Linked DNA regions of Phyllobacterium zundukense. The protein of the gene in region 2 interacts with the protein of the main gene of each other region in a pairwise test. Links are inferred from orthologs where the notes say so. Each region holds a gene or a part of one and is shown on either strand. Other genes may lie near its edges.

What was found.
Region 1: the proteins of pepT (region 2) and tpiA interact in binary tests that used the Escherichia coli proteins (3 or more experiments, as listed by UniProt). The link is inferred for Phyllobacterium zundukense from one-to-one orthologs.

What each region holds. Positions count from the first base shown.
Region 1 is NZ_CP017940.1:1,707,925-1,716,750, reverse strand. The notes cover bases 3,644-6,465. They hold tpiA (triose-phosphate isomerase), read right to left. Parts: upstream 5,526-6,465; coding sequence 4,761-5,525; downstream 3,644-4,760. Other genes in these bases: BLM14_RS08455 (SurA N-terminal domain-containing protein), read left to right, coding at 5,679-6,465; secG (preprotein translocase subunit SecG), read right to left, coding at 4,157-4,648; BLM14_RS08470 (L,D-transpeptidase), read right to left, coding at 3,644-3,947. Outside these bases: BLM14_RS08480 (glycosyl hydrolase family 65 domain-containing protein), read left to right, coding at 1-1,427; BLM14_RS08475 (CTP synthase), read right to left, coding at 1,496-3,124; more of BLM14_RS08470, read right to left, coding at 3,270-3,643; more of BLM14_RS08455, read left to right, coding at 6,466-7,568; trpD (anthranilate phosphoribosyltransferase), read left to right, coding at 7,592-8,611; indole-3-glycerol phosphate synthase TrpC, read left to right, coding at 8,614-8,826. UniProt on the Escherichia coli protein: Involved in the gluconeogenesis. Catalyzes stereospecifically the conversion of dihydroxyacetone phosphate (DHAP) to D-glyceraldehyde-3-phosphate (G3P).
Region 2 is NZ_CP017940.1:2,874,041-2,882,979, reverse strand. Bases 3,430-6,364 are described here. They hold pepT (peptidase T), read right to left. Parts: upstream 5,543-6,364; coding sequence 4,316-5,542; downstream 3,430-4,315. Other genes in these bases: BLM14_RS14400 (response regulator transcription factor), read left to right, coding at 5,859-6,364; BLM14_RS14415 (GFA family protein), read left to right, coding at 3,667-4,128. Outside these bases: BLM14_RS14430 (PAS domain S-box protein), read right to left, coding at 1-2,467; BLM14_RS14425 (phasin), read left to right, coding at 2,769-3,224; more of BLM14_RS14400, read left to right, coding at 6,365-6,536; BLM14_RS14395 (sensor histidine kinase), read left to right, coding at 6,526-7,926; BLM14_RS14390 (ABC transporter substrate-binding protein), read left to right, coding at 7,923-8,939. UniProt on the Escherichia coli protein: Cleaves the N-terminal amino acid of tripeptides.

The DNA.
Region 1 (8,826 bases), 1.2 Mb from region 2 along the record:
GCAGCATCACGGTGGAAAATGCGCGGTTGCAGAGCATCATCAATTCCGCACAATACGAACTGTTGTCAAGCACCTATCCCGGCGCACGCGCCAGTATTCCGCCCGGTGGCCTTGCCGGCGTGGGCTATGGCGGCATGATATTCTGTGACGCCGAGACATGGATGATGCCCTATCTGCTTCTGACCCATCCGCAGTTGGCAAAATCCATTATCGATTATCGTTTCGACAATCTCCCGGAAGCGCGTGTGAACGTTACTGACACACGTTTCAACCAGGATCGAGGCATCCGTCCCCTTCGCGGTGCTTATTTTCCTTGGGTTTCGGGTACCGGCGCAATGGGCAGTGAGGCGGGCGACGGCGTTAGAGGCCGGCGTCAGCTGCACCTGCAAGCGGACATCGCCCTCGCCCAGCATCAATATTATGCGGCAACGGGCGACCGGGCTTTCCTGCAAAACCAGGCGTGGCCTATTCTCTCCGGCATTGCAGATTTCTACACGACACGCGTGACGCTAACCGCCGGAGGTTACGATTTGGAGCAGGTGACCGCACCGGACGAATATGTAGAGAACGTGAATACCGAAGCCTTTACCAACGGCTCGGCAATCAAAGCATTGGATTTGGCCATCGAAGCAGGCAAAATGTTGAACGAAACCATTCCCCCCCTATGGACAACCGTCCGCGACAATTTTGTGAAACCCATTGAAAGGGACGGTATTCACCTCGAGTACAGTACCTTTAGTAGATTCAATGAGAATAACCGCATCAAACAGGCGGATGTCGTGCTTTTGAAATACCCAATGGAATATCCGATGACAGATACCCTGGCGGGCAATGATCTGCAGTATTATGCATCGATAACAGACCCTGACGGGCCATCCATGACCGATGCCGTCTACGCGGTTGTCACTGCTGAACTTGGGAGCTGTGATTTCGACAGGTTTCTTGGAAGATCCTACGATGTCGCAATGGGGCCTTATCACCAATTCAATGAAACCCGGGTGCTCGACAGGTCTGCCGGGCAACAGGGGCCCACCAATATTTTTGTCACCGGCGCCGGCGGCTTTTTGCAAGGCGTGGGCATGGGCATGACCGGTTATCGCTTCCGCGACGATCGCATCGTGGTGAAGCCGATCCTGCCCACGGCAATCGAGGGACAACCTGCGACGCGCGTTTTCTTCAAGGGTTTGAAATGGCAGGGCCGTGAGTTCAATGTCGACATCGGTGCGACAGACACTTGGGTTACATTAACCAAGGGAGATGCCGCGCCGGTGCAGACTGGCGACAACCCTGATGAGCTGGTGACAGTGACGCAAGAGGCACCCCTGAAAATTCCGACACGCAAGCCTGTTCAGTTCAATGCGGATGGCACCAAAACCACTTTGCCCTGCCCTGCGCCCCAGCCGAGCAGCCTCATGCGGCTGCAATAGGCAGGGCGAAGATGATTATAGCAAAAGGCCCGGCAATCTGCCGGGCCTTTTGAACTCACTATGAGCGGTTAGACCAGTCTGCTTTGTGCCATTGCCGCATTGATGAATGAGGCAAACAGCGGATGCGGCTCAAACGGGCGCGATTTCAATTCCGGGTGGTACTGAACGCCAATGAACCAGGGATGGTCCGGATATTCGATGGTTTCTGGTAGGACGCCATCCGGCGACATACCGGAGAACACCAAACCACAATCCTCCAGACGATCCTTGTAATCGATATTGACTTCGTAGCGGTGGCGGTGGCGTTCGGAAATATCGGTCGAGCCATAGATATCCGCGATGCGCGTGCCCGATTTAAGCAGTGCTTCGTAGGCTCCCAGGCGCATGGTTCCGCCAAGGTCGCCCGATTGCGCCCGCTTTTCCAGCATGTTGCCCTTGAGCCATTCGGTCATCAGACCTACGACCGGTTCGCTCGTTGGGCCGAACTCACTCGATGATGCCTTTTCAACACCAGCAAGCGATCGCGCTGCCTCCAGCACGGCCATTTGCATGCCAAAGCAGATGCCGAAATACGGTACTTTCTTTTCGCGTGCGAATTTGGCAGCCAGAATCTTGCCTTCCGAGCCGCGTTCGCCAAAGCCGCCCGGAACCAGAATGCCATGTACTTTCTGCAGATAAGGCGCCGGGTCTTCCTGCTCGAAGATCTCCGATTCGATCCAGTCGAGATTGACCTTCACCTTGTTGGCCATGCCGCCATGGTGAAGCGCTTCTATCAGTGACTTGTAGGCGTCCTTGAGGCCGGTATATTTGCCGACAATGGCAATCGTGACCTCGCCTTCCGGATTGTGGATGCGCTGGCTGACTTCGTCCCAACGCTCCATGCGCGGCTTGGGCGCCGGATCGATGCCAAACGCAGCAAGGACTTCGGAATCAAGACCTTCCTTGTGGTAGGCCATCGGCACGTCATAGATTGTATCGACATCCAGCGCCTGAATGACAGCCGAGGCACGGACATTGCAGAACAGGGACAATTTGCGCCGCTCGGATTCCGGGATCTCGCGATCCGCACGAATAAGCAGGATATCCGGTGCGATGCCGATCGAACGCAATTCCTTGACGGAATGCTGGGTCGGCTTGGTCTTGAGTTCTCCAGCAGCCGGAATATAGGGCATCAGCGTCAAGTGAATATATACGGCGCTGCCGCGTGGCAGATCATTGCCAAGCTGGCGGATTGCCTCGAGAAAGGGCATGGCTTCAATATCGCCCACAGTGCCGCCGATCTCGCACAGGACGAAATCATACTCCTCGTTGCCTTCGACAATGAAGTTCTTGATCTCGTCCGTAACGTGCGGAATCACCTGAACGGTAGCGCCGAGATAATCACCCCTGCGCTCCTTCTCGATGATATTCCGGTAGATACGTCCGGTCGTGATGTTGTCCTGTTTGTTGGCAGGACGCCCCGTAAAGCGCTCATAGTGACCAAGATCAAGGTCAGTTTCAGCGCCATCGTCGGTCACAAAGACTTCGCCGTGCTGATACGGCGACATCGTGCCAGGGTCGACGTTGAGATAAGGGTCGAGCTTGCGAATCCGCACGCGGTATCCACGAGCCTGCAGGAGTGCCGCCAAAGCGGCTGCAGCGATGCCTTTTCCGAGGGAAGAAACCACGCCGCCAGTGATGAAAACATATCGGGCCATGGGCTTATCTCGTTAGTCCTTTGCAAGTGATTTGGCCACAAAAAAATCGGCAGATAAGCCGTTTTTCCCGTCCCAAATATTTTTCAATTCAAACGAAACGGCCAGACACGAGGTCTGGCCGTTTAAATATATTCAACGATTGTTCTTACAGAACAACTACTTCCGTGCCAACGCTAACACGATTATACAGGTCAATCACATGATCATTGACCATTCGAAAGCAGCCATTCGATGCGGAACTTCCGATGGTCCATGGCTGGATCGTGCCGTGAATACGCACATACGTATCCTTGTTTCCTTGCGACAGATAAAGGGCACGTGCACCGAGGGGATTGCCGGGGCCGCCGTCCATGCCGTGCTCATATTTGGCATAGTGGGCCGGCTCACGCTCGATCATTTCCTTGGTAGGAATCCAGCGTGGCCATTCGCGCTTGGTCTGGATTTTCGCGGTTCCCTTGAACTCCAGGCCTTCCTTGCCGACTGCAATGCCATAGCGGCGGGCACTGAAAGCCGACTCAACCAAATAGAGGAATTTTGCCTTTGGATCGATCACGATCGTCCCTGGCTTGTAGCCGGAGAAAGCAACGTCCTGGGGCATGTATTTCGGATCGATACCGTACTTCGTCTTGGCCTTGCCCTGGTTCGCAGGCTTGCGCACCTCGGCAACTTCGATCGGCTTGACTGCTGCGTCTGGATTTGCGGCCGCCTCAGAGGCGTTGCCGCCAAATGGATTCATGATTTTCTTGAGGATCGGTTCTGCCGATGCCGGGCCGGATAGCGCCAGGACTGACATTCCAACAAGCAGAGAGCGACGTGACAGCATAGTTTCAAATTCCCGCATAGATTGCACAACGCCCTCGCGGCGTTTGCCAGGCCCCCGAGGCCAACCTGATATCGCGATATCCGAAGACCGGATTCTTCTCAATGCAAATCGCTGTGAAGAACAGATCTGAATACGTCTTCCCCCTCAAGGGTTGCGGATACGCAACACATTCGTTGCGCCCCGCATAGACAGCATAATAGCAAACAGAACTATTGTGAATTCGGAACCGGATTTGCCGGCGCAGGGGTCACTGGAGCTGTTGGCGCAGGCAAGGTTGATTCGGGCGCAGCAGGCGCTGTTGTTCCAGGTGCGGCCGAGCCAGAAGCCGGTGCAGCAGGCGCATCAGACGACGGCGGAGTCGCGTTATTCGACGACGGTCCACCAAGCTGATTGAGAATGCCGCCGCTTGTTGGTGGCTGCTGGCCAGCGGGCTGATTGCCGGTCGTTGTTGGAATCCGGTTAAGAATATCGGTTGGGCTTTCGCTGTAGCGCGACATGATGCCGAGGGCCAAGGATGTAACAAAAAAGCCGGCCGCCAGAATTGCCGTGGCCCGTGTCAAGACATTTGCAGCACCGCGCGCAGTCATAAAGCCAGAACCTCCACCGATTCCAAGACCGCCGCCCTCAGAGCGCTGCATCAGCACGACGCCAACGAGGGCAAGTACAATCAGAAGATGAATGACGATAACGACGGTTTGCATGGGGTATTTTCTGCTTTCTAGGTGTCGGACGCGGCTCTTTACACCGTATCGGTCAATAAACCAAGCCCGTCAGGCCACAGTTTTCTTGTGCTGTTTACGATCAGATCACCAGTCAGAGGGAATGGTATGCTTCACAGATGGCGAGGAAGTCGGCTGCTTTCAAGCTCGCCCCGCCGACCAGTGCACCATCCACATTCTCTACACCCAGGAGTTCGATGGCATTGGAAGGTTTGACTGAGCCGCCATAAAGTATCCGCATTTTCGCGCCGTCAGTACCAAAACGTTTGGCGAGCGTTGCGCGGATGAAGGCATGAACCTGTTGTACATCGTCAGCAGTCGGCGTCAGACCTGTCCCGATCGCCCACACGGGTTCGTATGCAATAATCGTATTGCCCGCATTGGCGTTGCCGGGAATTGAACCGGCAAGCTGCGTAGCGATGACATCGAGTGTCGAACCGGCCTTGCGCTGTGCCTCCGTCTCGCCAATGCAGATAATTGCGACGAGACCCGCGTCCCAGCCAGCCGCGGCTTTGGCATTGACCACCGCATCGGTCTCGCCATGATCTGTCCTGCGCTCGGAATGACCGACAATGACGTGGGACGCGCCAGCGTCTCTCAGCATATCCGCGGAGATGTCGCCGGTGTGCGCACCAGACTTCTTGAAATGGCAATCCTGGCCGCCGATGCTCAAGGCTTCGCCCTCGACGGACTGCGCTGCTCTGAAAACAAGCGTTGCGGGGACGCAGATCAAAGCGTCGATTTTCTCGCCAATGGCAGAATTTGGCCGGTTGACGATTATGCGCAATTCATCAAGCGACTCCCCCGTACCATTCATTTTCCAGTTACCAGCAACGAGCGGACGGACATCAGGGGTCATTGGGTCTTCCTTAAACGATGGTTTTGGCGAATTTCTGAAGTCTTTGATTGCCTGACTACCAAATTCACTTGATAAAGCAATCGACACAAGCCTTGCATCACGCTATTCCCCCTTAGATTCAATTAAGCCTCTTGACTGATACGGTGACTTTTCATGCTCGACTCTCTCCGCAACGTTGCACAGACCTGGGTGGTCAAGGTGCTCATGGGCCTTCTCGTGATCAGCTTTGCAGGATGGGGTGTCTCCAATACCATACTTGGCGCCATTGGCGGTAATGCCGCCATACGCGCCGGCCATTCCGAAGTTTCACCGGTAGACTATCGCCTGGCCTATGATCGTCAGCTCACCGCCCTTTCGCAGCGTTTCGGACAGCGGCTGACACGCGAGCAGGCGGATGCCATTGGAATTGGTCATCAGGTGCAGGCGCAATTGGTTGCGGGCGTCGTTCTTGACGAACAGGCACGCACCATGTCTCTCGGGCTCTCAAAAGACCGCCTCGCGCAACTCGCGGCAGAAGATCCAGCCTTTCAAGGAGCCGACGGTCGATTCAATCCTGCACAGTTTGATGCTGTCCTGCGTAACGCCGGCATGACCCCGCAGAGCTATCTCGACAATCGTGCGCAGGTAGCACGCCGCCAACAAATCGTTGAAGCAGTGGCCGATGGCATCAAAGTGCCAGATACGCTGCTCAAGGCTATCGCTACCTACAAGGGCGAGTCACGAACCGTCGATTACGTCTCAATGCCCAAAAGCTTCGTTGCCGATATTGCGGATCCCAGCGACGCTGACTTGAAGACGTATTTTGAAGCGAACAAGGAAGCATACAGCGCGCCACAATATCGCAAGGTCAGCTATGTCAAACTTGAACCAAAGGACATTGCAAACCCGGCGACCGTAACACCGGAAGAAATCAAGGCGGAATACGACAAGAACATTGTCCGCTATTCAACGCCGGAGACGCGCACCGTCGAACAGCTGACTTTTGCAAATGACGATGCGGCCAAGGCCGCGCACGACAAGATCGTGGCCGGAACGAGCTTTGAGGATATCGTCGCGTCCGAGGGTAAGACCATGGATGATGTTCGTCTGGGAACGTTTCCGAAGACCGCCCTGCCCGATCAGTCGATCAGCGATGCAATTTTTGCTCTTCAAGCCAATGGCGTCAGTGATGTGTTGAAAGGAACTTTTGGCCCGGTCATCGTTCGCGTTTCTGCAATTGCGCCGGAAGTTATCAAGCCGCTTGCCGAGGTCGAAAAGGATATTCGCGAAACCATAGCCCTGACACAAGCGACCTCGTCGATCGCTGACGTGCATGACGGCTACGAAAACGCCCGTGCCGATGGCGCGAGCATGGCGGAAGCCGCAGCAAAGCAAAATCTCAAGCTGGTAACGATTGATGCAATCGACCAGACGGGACGCGGCCCCGATGAAAAGGACATACCAAATCTGCCATTCGATGAAAATCAGCTAGCAGCGGTGTTCCAGGCCGACGTTGGTTTTGACAACGAACCGTTCAACCTCGGCACAAACGGCTATCTGTGGTATGACGTGGACAGTGTGACCCCGGCGCGTGAACGGACGCTCGATGAGGTAAAGCCGCGCGTCATAGAAAACTGGAAAACGGCCGAACTTGAAAAGCGTCTCAACGCGAAAGCCGAAGAGGTGCGTAAACGCGTTGCCGATGGAACGTCGCTTGATGACATCGCAGCCGAGTTCAAGTTCACCAAGGACACCAAGCGCGGTATTACCCGCGAGAGCAAGGACGTGGATCTCGGAGAAGGCGGCGTCGCCTCGGTATTCGATGGTCCGCAGGGTCTTGTCGGCGTGACGGAATCGGCATCCGATGGTTCGAAACTGATTTTCAAGGTTGCAGAGTCGATCGAACCGGCGAATGTCGGACCGGAATCCCTGACCACTGTGGAACGGGAAGCTTTCTCGTCCCGCCTCGCCGACGATCTGCTTGACCAATTGGTGGCGCAATTGCAGACCGTCTATCCCGTTACGATCAACCAGACCGTCATTAATCAGGCGCTTGCCCGTTAAAGACGATTGCTGCGAGACAGAGAATGGCTGAACTAAAGCGTTTCATCGGCATTGCAGCGGCGGGCAAGGCGCTTTCCCGCGAGGAAGCTGTCGAGGCATTCGACATTATGATGTCGGGACAGGCAACGCCGGCCCAAATCGGCGGGTTGTTGATGGCGCTGCGTGTACGCGGAGAAAACATCGATGAGATCGCTGGTGCGGTCTCCGCCATGCGGTCGAAGATGTTGAAGGTAACAGCTCCATCCAACGCCATCGATATTGTCGGCACAGGCGGTGATCAGTCGGGCTCTTACAACGTCTCGACCTGTGCAGCTTTCGTGGTGGCAGGTGCCGGAGTTCCGGTTGCGAAGCACGGCAATCGTGCGCTGTCATCGCGTTCCGGTGCCGCCGATACGCTTGCCGCACTTGGCATCAATATAGAAATCGGTCCGGCACTGATCACGGCATGCATCGAGCAAGCTGGTATCGGCTTCATGTTCGCGCCGATGCATCATCCGGCAATGAAACATGTCGGTCCGGCGCGCGTCGAGCTTGGGACGCGCACAATATTCAACTTGCTTGGCCCCCTCACCAATCCGGCAGGGGTCAAACGTCAGCTCGTCGGTGTCTTTGCTCCCGAATGGGTTGAGCCGGTTGCACATGTTTTGAAGAGTCTCGGGTCCGAATCTGTCTGGGTAGTTCATGGTGATGGCCTTGACGAAATCACGACTGCCGGCGTGACTAAGGTCGCGGCGCTCGAGAATGGAAAAATCCGCACATTCGAAATCGATCCGGAATCCTTTGGTTTGCGGCTTGTCGATCCCCAGGACCTGAAAGGTGGTACGGCCGACGAAAACGCCGTTTCGCTGCTATCTGTTCTCGATGGGGCGCATGGTGCCTATCGTGATATCACCTTGTTCAACGCTGGCGCTGGCCTTGTTATTGCTGGCGCCGCATCCGACCTCAAAATCGGCATTGAAATGGCTGCCCATTCGATAGACAGCGGCGCGGCGCGAAATGTGCTAAAGAAACTTGTCCACGTGTCCAACAGCGAGGCCCGTTGAGCATGGTTGATATTCTTCGCAAGATCGAGGCCTACAAGCGCGATGAGATCGCAGCCGCCAAGATGCGCGTCACACTTGATGAGGCGAAGGCGCAGGCAAAGAACCAGGATGCGCCCCGTGGCTTCCTGAGCGCTTTGCAGGAGAAGCGTGCGGCGGGACAATTTGCTCTCATCGCCGAGATCAAGAAGGCCAGCCCGTCGAAAGGCTTGATCCGT
Region 2 (8,939 bases):
TGAACAGTGGAATGAAGCGCCCCTGGCTCTCGCGACCGATGACCTCGCGCCCATCATTGAGCAGGCTGGCCACGCCGTTCTCCGACAGGCTGTTGAGATAATCCATCGCGGCGCGCTGGCTCTCGACGGCAAACAGCAGCGAAAATGCTTTGCCTGTCACTTCTTCCGGTTCATAACCGAAGAGCGCGGCGGCGGAATGATTGACCGAACGGATCGTGCCGGCAGAATCGAGCAGGATGACGCCGTCGGTCGCCGTATCGAGAATGGCATTGAGCTCGTCGATGCGCGTCTGCAGCAGCTGTCGTTCGCTCTCGTCGAAATGGTTGCCGGCCGGAACTTTTGGCGACAGCGCCAGCAGCAGCGCCCGCTCGCCATTCTCGCTGCTTTCATCCCAGCGGACTGCCTGAAGGTGCGCCTGGACCCGCGTCGTGGAGCCATCGCGGCGGCGCAGGTTCATACCGCCTTCGTCCTCCTCATCGTCACTATCGTCGGATCCATCGGCAAAGAGCGTGCTCAGGCCGCCTGCCGCGTTGATGGCGTCGGAGGTGTCGTACAATATCGCGTCCAGCAGCGCCGGATTTGCATAGAGGATCTGGCCGTGGCGGTGGATCAGGACCGGTAGCGGCAGGGCTGCGAGAATGGACGTGTCGACGCCCTGACGCGCCTGCACACGAATATTGTCGGCGAAATCCTTGGCAGCCGCAGCTTCAGCCGCGTTCTCGCTGCCGTCCTTGATAGCCGCAGCGGCAAATCCCGGGCCCACGACTTCCGCGTCCGGAACCCTTGCCCCGGAAGCGGATGGCGATGATGCCGCAACAGGCGGCTGCCTTGTCTCATGCGCGGGCTCGGCCGGTGCCGGCGTTGCGTCGACGGAGCTCTTTGGCGTGTCGCTCAGTACTTCCCGGCGCAGGCGTTCGGCAATTTCGCGGAATGCATTGCGCTCGGCATCGTTCAGCCGGCCGTCATCGCGCAGCGGCCGCTGCGCCTTGAGCGGTATGACATTGCCTTCGATGCCCTCGCCGTGAGTTCTGCCAGCGACGCTTTGGTCGGGCGCGCGCGGTGTGATGGCGATCGCTGGCGTTTCGCCGTTGAAAGAGTCGGCCGTATCTGTATCTCCGGCGATGCCCGGCACATCGACCTCGCTTGCATCCGGCGCCAGCTCTTCCTGCAGATCCGGCTTTTCAGCCAATGTCATGCCGATCGCTTGGGGATCGACGGCAACATCGCCCATGCGCGCGACGCCAAATCCGCGGAAGCCCAGGAAAGCGCGATCACGCGAATAGATTGGCAGCGCAGCAAGCTCGATCGGCACGCGCAATTCCGTGCCTTCGATCGGCCACAGCACAGTCCGGCCGGACCACGTATCGCGCCGCTCCAGCAATTCGGCAATGGACTCGTCGGTGTCGAGGCCGTAGCTCGCAGCAATGTCGCGGAAAGGCCTGCCAATGATCGAAGCGGATGCTGGTCCTACTGCAGCCGCGAACTCGGGCGAAATCTCGCTGAAAATCGCCTGCGCATCGACCTTCCAGGCAAAGCGAACCGGTGTTTGCGACGGTGCGTATTGAAATGTTTCCGATGACTTTTCGCCGGAATTCGCGTTTGGCTCTTCGGCGCGGGATGAAGGTGAATTCGAAATCTCGGCGGGGCGTTCGAAGGCGAGCGACGCTTGCGCCTTGTCTCCGTTCGTTGCGGACATCTCTTCGGCATTCGGCGCATTGTTGTCCGCCTGCACTTCTGGCTCAGGCAAAACAACACCGACAGCTGGCGCTTCCTCAGCAATAACAGTCGCAGCCTGTTCGCTCGCAGTCTCCGGCTCGATGGCAAACAGCAGGTGCAGGGCAGGGCTGTCGGTCAGCCTTGCGATGCCGGTCGGTATCGCGCCCTTCGGCGTCTGCACCGGCCGCTTTACCAGCCGGTTCCGCTCAAGCCGCACCTCGCGTACCAGGTCGCCGAGGATCTTGTCCGTAAAGCCGAGCTTGTGGAACTGTTGCGATGCGGCAATGACCGTACCGACGGAGTCGATCATGGCCGCGTGGGATGACTGGTCGCCAAAACCCTGGATCGCCAGCGCGGCGGTCGTCACTTCCGAGCCTGTCCGGTCGGCATTGGCAATGGAAAGAAGGATGGCCTGTTCGCCGCGCGGCAGTGCGAGGTCACTTGCCTGAAACGTCAGGATGCGGCTCGAAAGGCCGAAGGCGACACGCAGCGAAACCGTGCGTCCATGGCCGATGGCCGGAAAGCCATCAAGCGCCATGAGCTGCCGCCGCGCCTGGATACCGAGTACATCGTCGCTGTTCAGAATATCGTCGATGGCGCCGTAGCCAAGCATCGACGCACCGTGGCCATTGGCCCAGATGACCCGCGCGAGATCCGGCGAAATAACCACAAGCGCGTCGCCATTGGCGAAATGCTCGCGGATTTCGTCCAGGACGGCGATGTCGATGAATGGGTAGGTTCCAGACGCCATATGTTGACCAGTACACTCCGCAGGAAAGATCCGCATTCACGCGGCCGTCTTAATACTTTGTTAATAATGATCCAGCCGCCGCTCGTCCACTCGCAGCCCCTTATCTTACATGTCTTTCTCTTGGTTTAGTTAACTTCCGGCACAAGGGGACAACCGTCCACATAATAATTTCGATGTAGAAAGAAGCACTTGATTGTGCAGTGCAAGATAAATGTTGCAACGCACAAAAAAATGCATTATATACGGTTCATCAAATCAGCGCAGAGGCAAACGACCGTCTGCACCAAGGAAGGACACCATCATGAGCAAGACCACCAAACAGACTGCCGATGCTTTCTCGATCCCAGCTTTCGATGCCACCGCTGTAACCGATCAGGTTCGCGAATTCACCGAAAAGGGCGTTGCCCAGTCCAAGGAAGCTTATGCCAAGATCAAGGATCAGGCTGAAGCTGCTCAGAAGACCCTCGAAACCACTTTCGAAACTGCACAGTCCAACACTGCTGCTCTTTCGTTGAAGGCATTGGCCGCGCTGCGCGCCAACACCGAAGCCAGCTTCGCTCACATCGAAGCGCTGATCGGCGTGAAGTCCTTCGGCGAAGTGATCGAACTGCAGAGCGCATTCGTTCGCAAGCAGGCAGAAGCCATCTCCGGCCAGGCCAAGGAATTCCAGGCTGTTGCTACCAAGGCAGTTGAAGAAATCTCCGCACCGGTCAAGTCGGCTGTCGAGAAGGCAATCAAGGACGTCAAGGTCGCCTGATCAAGGCGCCTGACAACAAGGATACTCCAACGGCATTCCTCCTCCCAGCCGTTGGAGACGCGAGACCCGGTACCTCCTCCCTCCGGCTCTCGCACAAATGGAAAAAGGCCGGATCCTCCCCCGGCCTTTTTCTTTTTTTCTGTAAGTTTTTTGTCTTTGTTGCATCAAGCGCTTGCAAAAAGCGTCAATCCTTCGTATGTGACGCCTGTCAAAAATATGACGGTATGCGGTCGTAGCTCAGTTGGTTAGAGCGCAGGATTGTGGCTCCTGAGGTCGGTGGTTCGAGCCCACCCGTCCGTACCATCCAGCTAAATCGGCAAATCACAAAAATCGGATATCTTTATCGGACTGGCACGCAAGCCGTGTCAGTTTGGAAGCCCTGTCCTTTGACAGTCAAAGCCGCTCCCGTTTATCGTTGGCCGAAGCAACTGGGAGAGCGGTCATGAGTGGATTGAAGTTACCTCAGGAAGGCGGATGCCGCTGCGGACGGGTGCGCTTCAAGATCACCGCCGAGCCACTCCTGACCATGGCTTGCCACTGTACCGGCTGCCAGCGGATGACCGCCAGCGCCTACTCGTTGAGCGCGGCCGTCCCGTCTGCCGGTTTTGCCGTCATAGAGGGCGAACCCGTCATTGGTGGTCTTCATGGCGAGCCGCGTCATTACTTCTGCCCGCATTGCATGAGCTGGCTCTTCACCCGGCTCGAGGGCTTCGACTGGTTCGTCAATGTTCGTGCCACCATGCTCGATGACCCGAGCGGCTTCACACCCTATGTTGAAACCTGGACGAGCGAGAAGCTGCCTTGGGCGACCACGCCTGCAGTGCACAGCTTTGAAGCACTGCCGCCGCTCGAACAATACGAAGATTTGACCAGGCAGTATGCGCAATGGTCGAAAGCGCGGTGATCGTGCTGGAGCGATTCTGGGTTTACGGAAGCGGCCCCTCACCCCACCCCGGACCTATGGTCCGACCCTCCCCATCGAGGGGAGGGTAAGACTGTGCTGGCATCCTCACCTCCCCCTCGATGGGGGAGGTCGCAGCGAAGCTGCGGGTGGGGGTGAGGAATCTGCTTCAGTCAAAATCTGAAGCGCCCTAGGCGTGCTCCTCCCAGATTTTCGCAAGTTCAACGATGGTCTGCACAGCTTTCTCCATGTCCTGCCGGCTGACCCATTCGAGTGGCGAGTGAAAGGCGTGACCGCCTGCGAAGAGGTTGGCGCAAGGCAGACCCATGAAAGACAGCCGTGAACCGTCCGTGCCGCCGCGGATGCTGCCACGTACGGGCGCCATCCCGGCACGCCGGATTGCCTCGACGGCGTGATCGACAATCTGCGGATGACGGTCGAGGATAGCCTTCATGTTGCGATATTGCTCCTTGACCTCGAAGGTGTTGGAGGAACCGGGATAGTCAGCCATGACATCCTTTACCAGCTTCTCGAGAAAGGCTTCCTTGGCGGCAAGGCCGTCGTCGTTGAAGTCGCGGACAATAAAGCTGAGGGCGGCCTTCTCCATCGAACCGGTAACGCCCGTTGGGTGAATGAAGCCGTCCCTGCCTGCAGTTGTCTCCGGCGCGACGTCCTTCGGCAATCGGTTGATAATCGCGCCAGCAATCTTGATGGCGTTCTCCATCCTTCCTTTGGCGAAGCCGGGATGGATAGCGACGCCTGCAATGGTGATCTCGACGCCGTCGGCTGAAAAAGTCTCGTCTTCGATATGGCCGGCCGTTTCGCCATCGACGGTGTAGGCAAATTGCGCACCCAGCTTTTTCAGGTCTGCCTTATCCACCCCGCGCCCTATTTCCTCATCCGGCGTGAACAGGATCTTGATTGTGCCGTGCCTGATGCCGGGATTGCCGACCAGGAGTTGCGCCGCCGTCATGATCTCTGCAAGGCCGGCCTTGTCATCGGCCCCGAGCAGCGTCATGCCATCGGTCGTGATGATGTCGTTGCCGATCTGGTCACGCAGTGCCGGATGGTCGCTGACGCGAATGACCTGCTGCGGGGAAAGCTGGATGTCACCGCCGCGGTAGTTATTCACCCTTTGCGGCTTGACGTTTGTCCCGGTGAAATCGGGCGCTGTATCCATGTGCGAACAAAAGCAAATCACGGGAACCGGCTTGTCCACATTTGACGGAATTGTTGCGTAGACGTAGCCGTGCTCGTCAATATGAGCATCGGCGAGACCGATCGCCAGCAACTCCTCAACGAGCAAATGGCCGAGGTTTTTTTGCTTCTCCGTGGAGGGCTGTGTCGATGATTTGGGGTCCGATTGGGTGTCGATGACGACGTAGCGAAGGAAACGATCGATAACGGTGTCGGTCATGGTCATGTTCCAGTATTTGCTTCAGCGATGGATTGCTGTAACGCCTGCCGGCGCCGCCGTGAATAGGCTTTCGCTCTGGCGGCGATTTTTGCGGCGTGGTTCCGGCGGACCGCAATGAGGCTGCATGTCTTGGAGACGATTTGGAAAGTCGCTGCGGTGGGGCATATGGCGCGGTTTTCGAGTACCGGAGCGCAGCGTACTTGAAGGTACGTGAGCACCGGAAGCGCAGAAAATCGCGTCAGATGTCCACCGCAGTAGAGTTTACAACCGTCTCTTACCATTTGCGAGCTTTGCGGTTTCATGCCAATGAAACGCCATGCGTATATTGCTCGTAGAAGACACGCACGATGTGGGGGAAGCCATCTGCAAACGTTTCGAAGCGACAGGCCATGCCGTCGACTGGGAAACCAATGGCCGTGACGCAGCAGAGATCATCGATTTCACCGAATACGCCCTGATCATCCTCGATGTCATGCTGCCGGGCATGGATGGCTTCGAAATTCTCAAACATATCCGCAAGTCCGGCAATGCGGTTCCGGTCCTCATCCTGACGGCGCGCTCCGAGATAGATGACCGCGTCGGTGCGCTCGATCTCGGGGCTGACGACTATCTGGTCAAGCCGTTCGACTTCCGCGAACTCGAAGCGCGGGCTCGCGTCCTGATGCGCCGGCACACCGGCGGCGAGGCCACCAACCTTATCAAATGCGGTGACATCGCTGTCGATCGCGCGGCGCGCTCCGTTCATGTCGGCAAGCGCGAGGTGCAATTGAAGCGCCGTGAACTGACCTTGCTTGAGGTTCTCGTGGCCCGTCCTGGCCGCGTCTTCAGCAAGGACGAACTGCTCGACCAGATTTTCGGCTTCGATGAGGCGGCGAACGCCAATGCCATCGAGCTCTATGTCGGCCGCTTGCGCAAGAAGCTCGAAGGCGCGAAGGCGCGCATCGTGACCGTGCGCGGTCTCGGTTATCAGCTGGTGTCCGACGATGCGCCCTGAGACCAGGAAAAACGAACCTTCACTCTTCGCCCGCCTTGCCCGGCGCATTTCACTGGTGCTCGGCATCGGCGCCGCACTCCTGGTGACCGCCGCGTGGTATTATGCCGAGACCGCTGCCAACAAGGCCTATGACCGCCTGCTCGTCGGCGCGGCGTTGCAGATGGCCGAAAGCCTGTCGGTCGAGGATGGCACGCTCACCGTCCGCCTGCCGACATCGGCCTTCGAATTGCTCGGCCTCGCCGAGCGCGACAGGATTTTCTATCGCGTCATCGATACGCATGGTCAGACCCTGACCGGCTATGACGATCTGCAAAGCCCGACGCCGCTCGATGCGGACAATGATGTTTCGAGCGTGGAAGAGGGCATCTACAAGGGCGAACCGGTGCGTATAGCCCGGGCGACGCGCGTTCTTGCCGATCCGGCTGTCTCGGGTCAGGCCTACGTCATCGTGGCGCAGACCAACGAGGCGCGGTCAGCACTGACCCGCGAACTGACGCTGCGGGCAACGATCCTTGTCTTCATCATGAGCCTGCTCGCTTTCGTCGGCGCCATGTTCGCAATTCGCTACGCATTGCAGCCGGTGGAACGGCTGGGAGCAGCGGTTCGCCGCCGCGATCCGCACGATTTGACGCCGGTTTCCGTCGATGTGCCACGCGAACTCGATCCCTTCGTCGGCTCGATCAACCATTTCATGGGACGGCTCAATGAACGGGTCGATCTGCTGCAACGCTTCATCGCCGATGCTGCTCACCAGATTCGAACCCCATTGACTGCCCTGTCCGCACAGATCGATCTGCTCGGTGCTGACAAGCTCGACAAGGCGGGACGTCAGCATTACGAGCGTGTGCGGGAACGGACCGGTGAACTTGCCCGCCTGACCAATCAGCTCCTGAGCCACGCCATGGTCATCCACCGCGCCGATTCCGTGCAACTGGAGCCGATCAGCCTCGTCGATGTGGCCCGGCGTGCCTATCGCGCCGCCATTCCGGTCACCGTCGATCCGGATATCGTCATCTCATTCGAGGCACCTGGCGATCGCCCCTTCGTGCTCGGCGATGCGGTCAGTCTGCGCGAGGCCATCGTCAACGTGATCGACAATGCCCTGCGCCATGGCGCGGATCAGCGGCTTGAGGTGCGCGTTCGTGCTAACGACACGCATGCGTTCGTCGAGGTCGAGGATGACGGCCCGGGCATCCCGCCCGAAGGCTGGGAGAAGGCGACGCAGCGTTTTGCCACGTCGAAGTCGCACGAGGGAAGCTCAGGTCTCGGCTTCGCCATAGCCCAGGAAGTGGCCAGTGCCCATGGCGGCACCCTGGGCTTCCGGGCCCGCGACGAGAGAGGCTTTACCGTCGTTTTGACCCTGCCGCTTTTCAGGGAGGAGGCGAAATGATCAGGGCGTTTCTTGCGATCACTATTGCTGTTTTGATTGGCTCGCCCGCTCTCGCCGCCGAGGACAACAAAACGCTGTTCCCGGCGCTTCAGGTCGAAGCCGGCAAGCTGACGATCTATTCGACGACGGACCTCGCGGCCATGAAGCCGCTGATCGAGGATTTCCAGAAATCGTCCCCGGACGTCTCGATCGACTATATCGAATATCTGACCAACGAGCTGAATGCCCTTGCCAGCGAGGCCTGCCGCAAGGAGGAGCCGCTCGGCGATCTGCTGTTGTCGTCATCGGTCGATCAATTGCTCAAGCTTGCCAATGATGGCTGTGCCGAGGCGCATACGTCGCCCGAGACGGCCCGCGTCGCCGAATGGGCGAACTGGCGCGATGAGGTCTTCGGCTTCACCTATGAGCCCGCCGTCTTCGTCTACAACACCCGCCTTGTGCCGCCGGCCGAAGTGCCGCGCACCCATGTCGAACTCGCCGACCTCTTGCGCGAACGGCTGGATTATTATCGCGGCCGCGTCGGCACCTATGATATCCGCCTGTCGGGCATTGGCTACCTGCTCGCCTTCAACGATGCGCGGCAGACCACCACCGTGTTCGGCCGTCTGCTGGAAAGCATGGCGCGTGCCTCGGCCGTGGCGCGGTGCTGCACCGGCGAGATTCTGGAGGAGGTCGCCAAGGGCAATCTCTACATCGGCTACAATATGCTCGGCTCCTATGCCTATGAGGCGGCGCTGCGTCATCCGGAACTCCGCGTGGTCGTGCCGCGCGACTATACGCTCGTGCTCAGCCGTGGAGCGCTCATTCCCAAGGGCGCGAAAGAGGCCGATCTCGGAGCGCGGTTCCTCGACTATCTCCTGTCCGAACGCGGTCAGTCGATCGCCCGCACCAATGCCTTCTATTTCTCCGAGACGGGCGGCCTGCCGCCCGATGTCGACGGTCCGCAGAATTTGAAGGAGTCGGGCATCGCCCAGCCGATCCGCATCGGTCCGGCTCTGCTTGCCGTGCAGGAT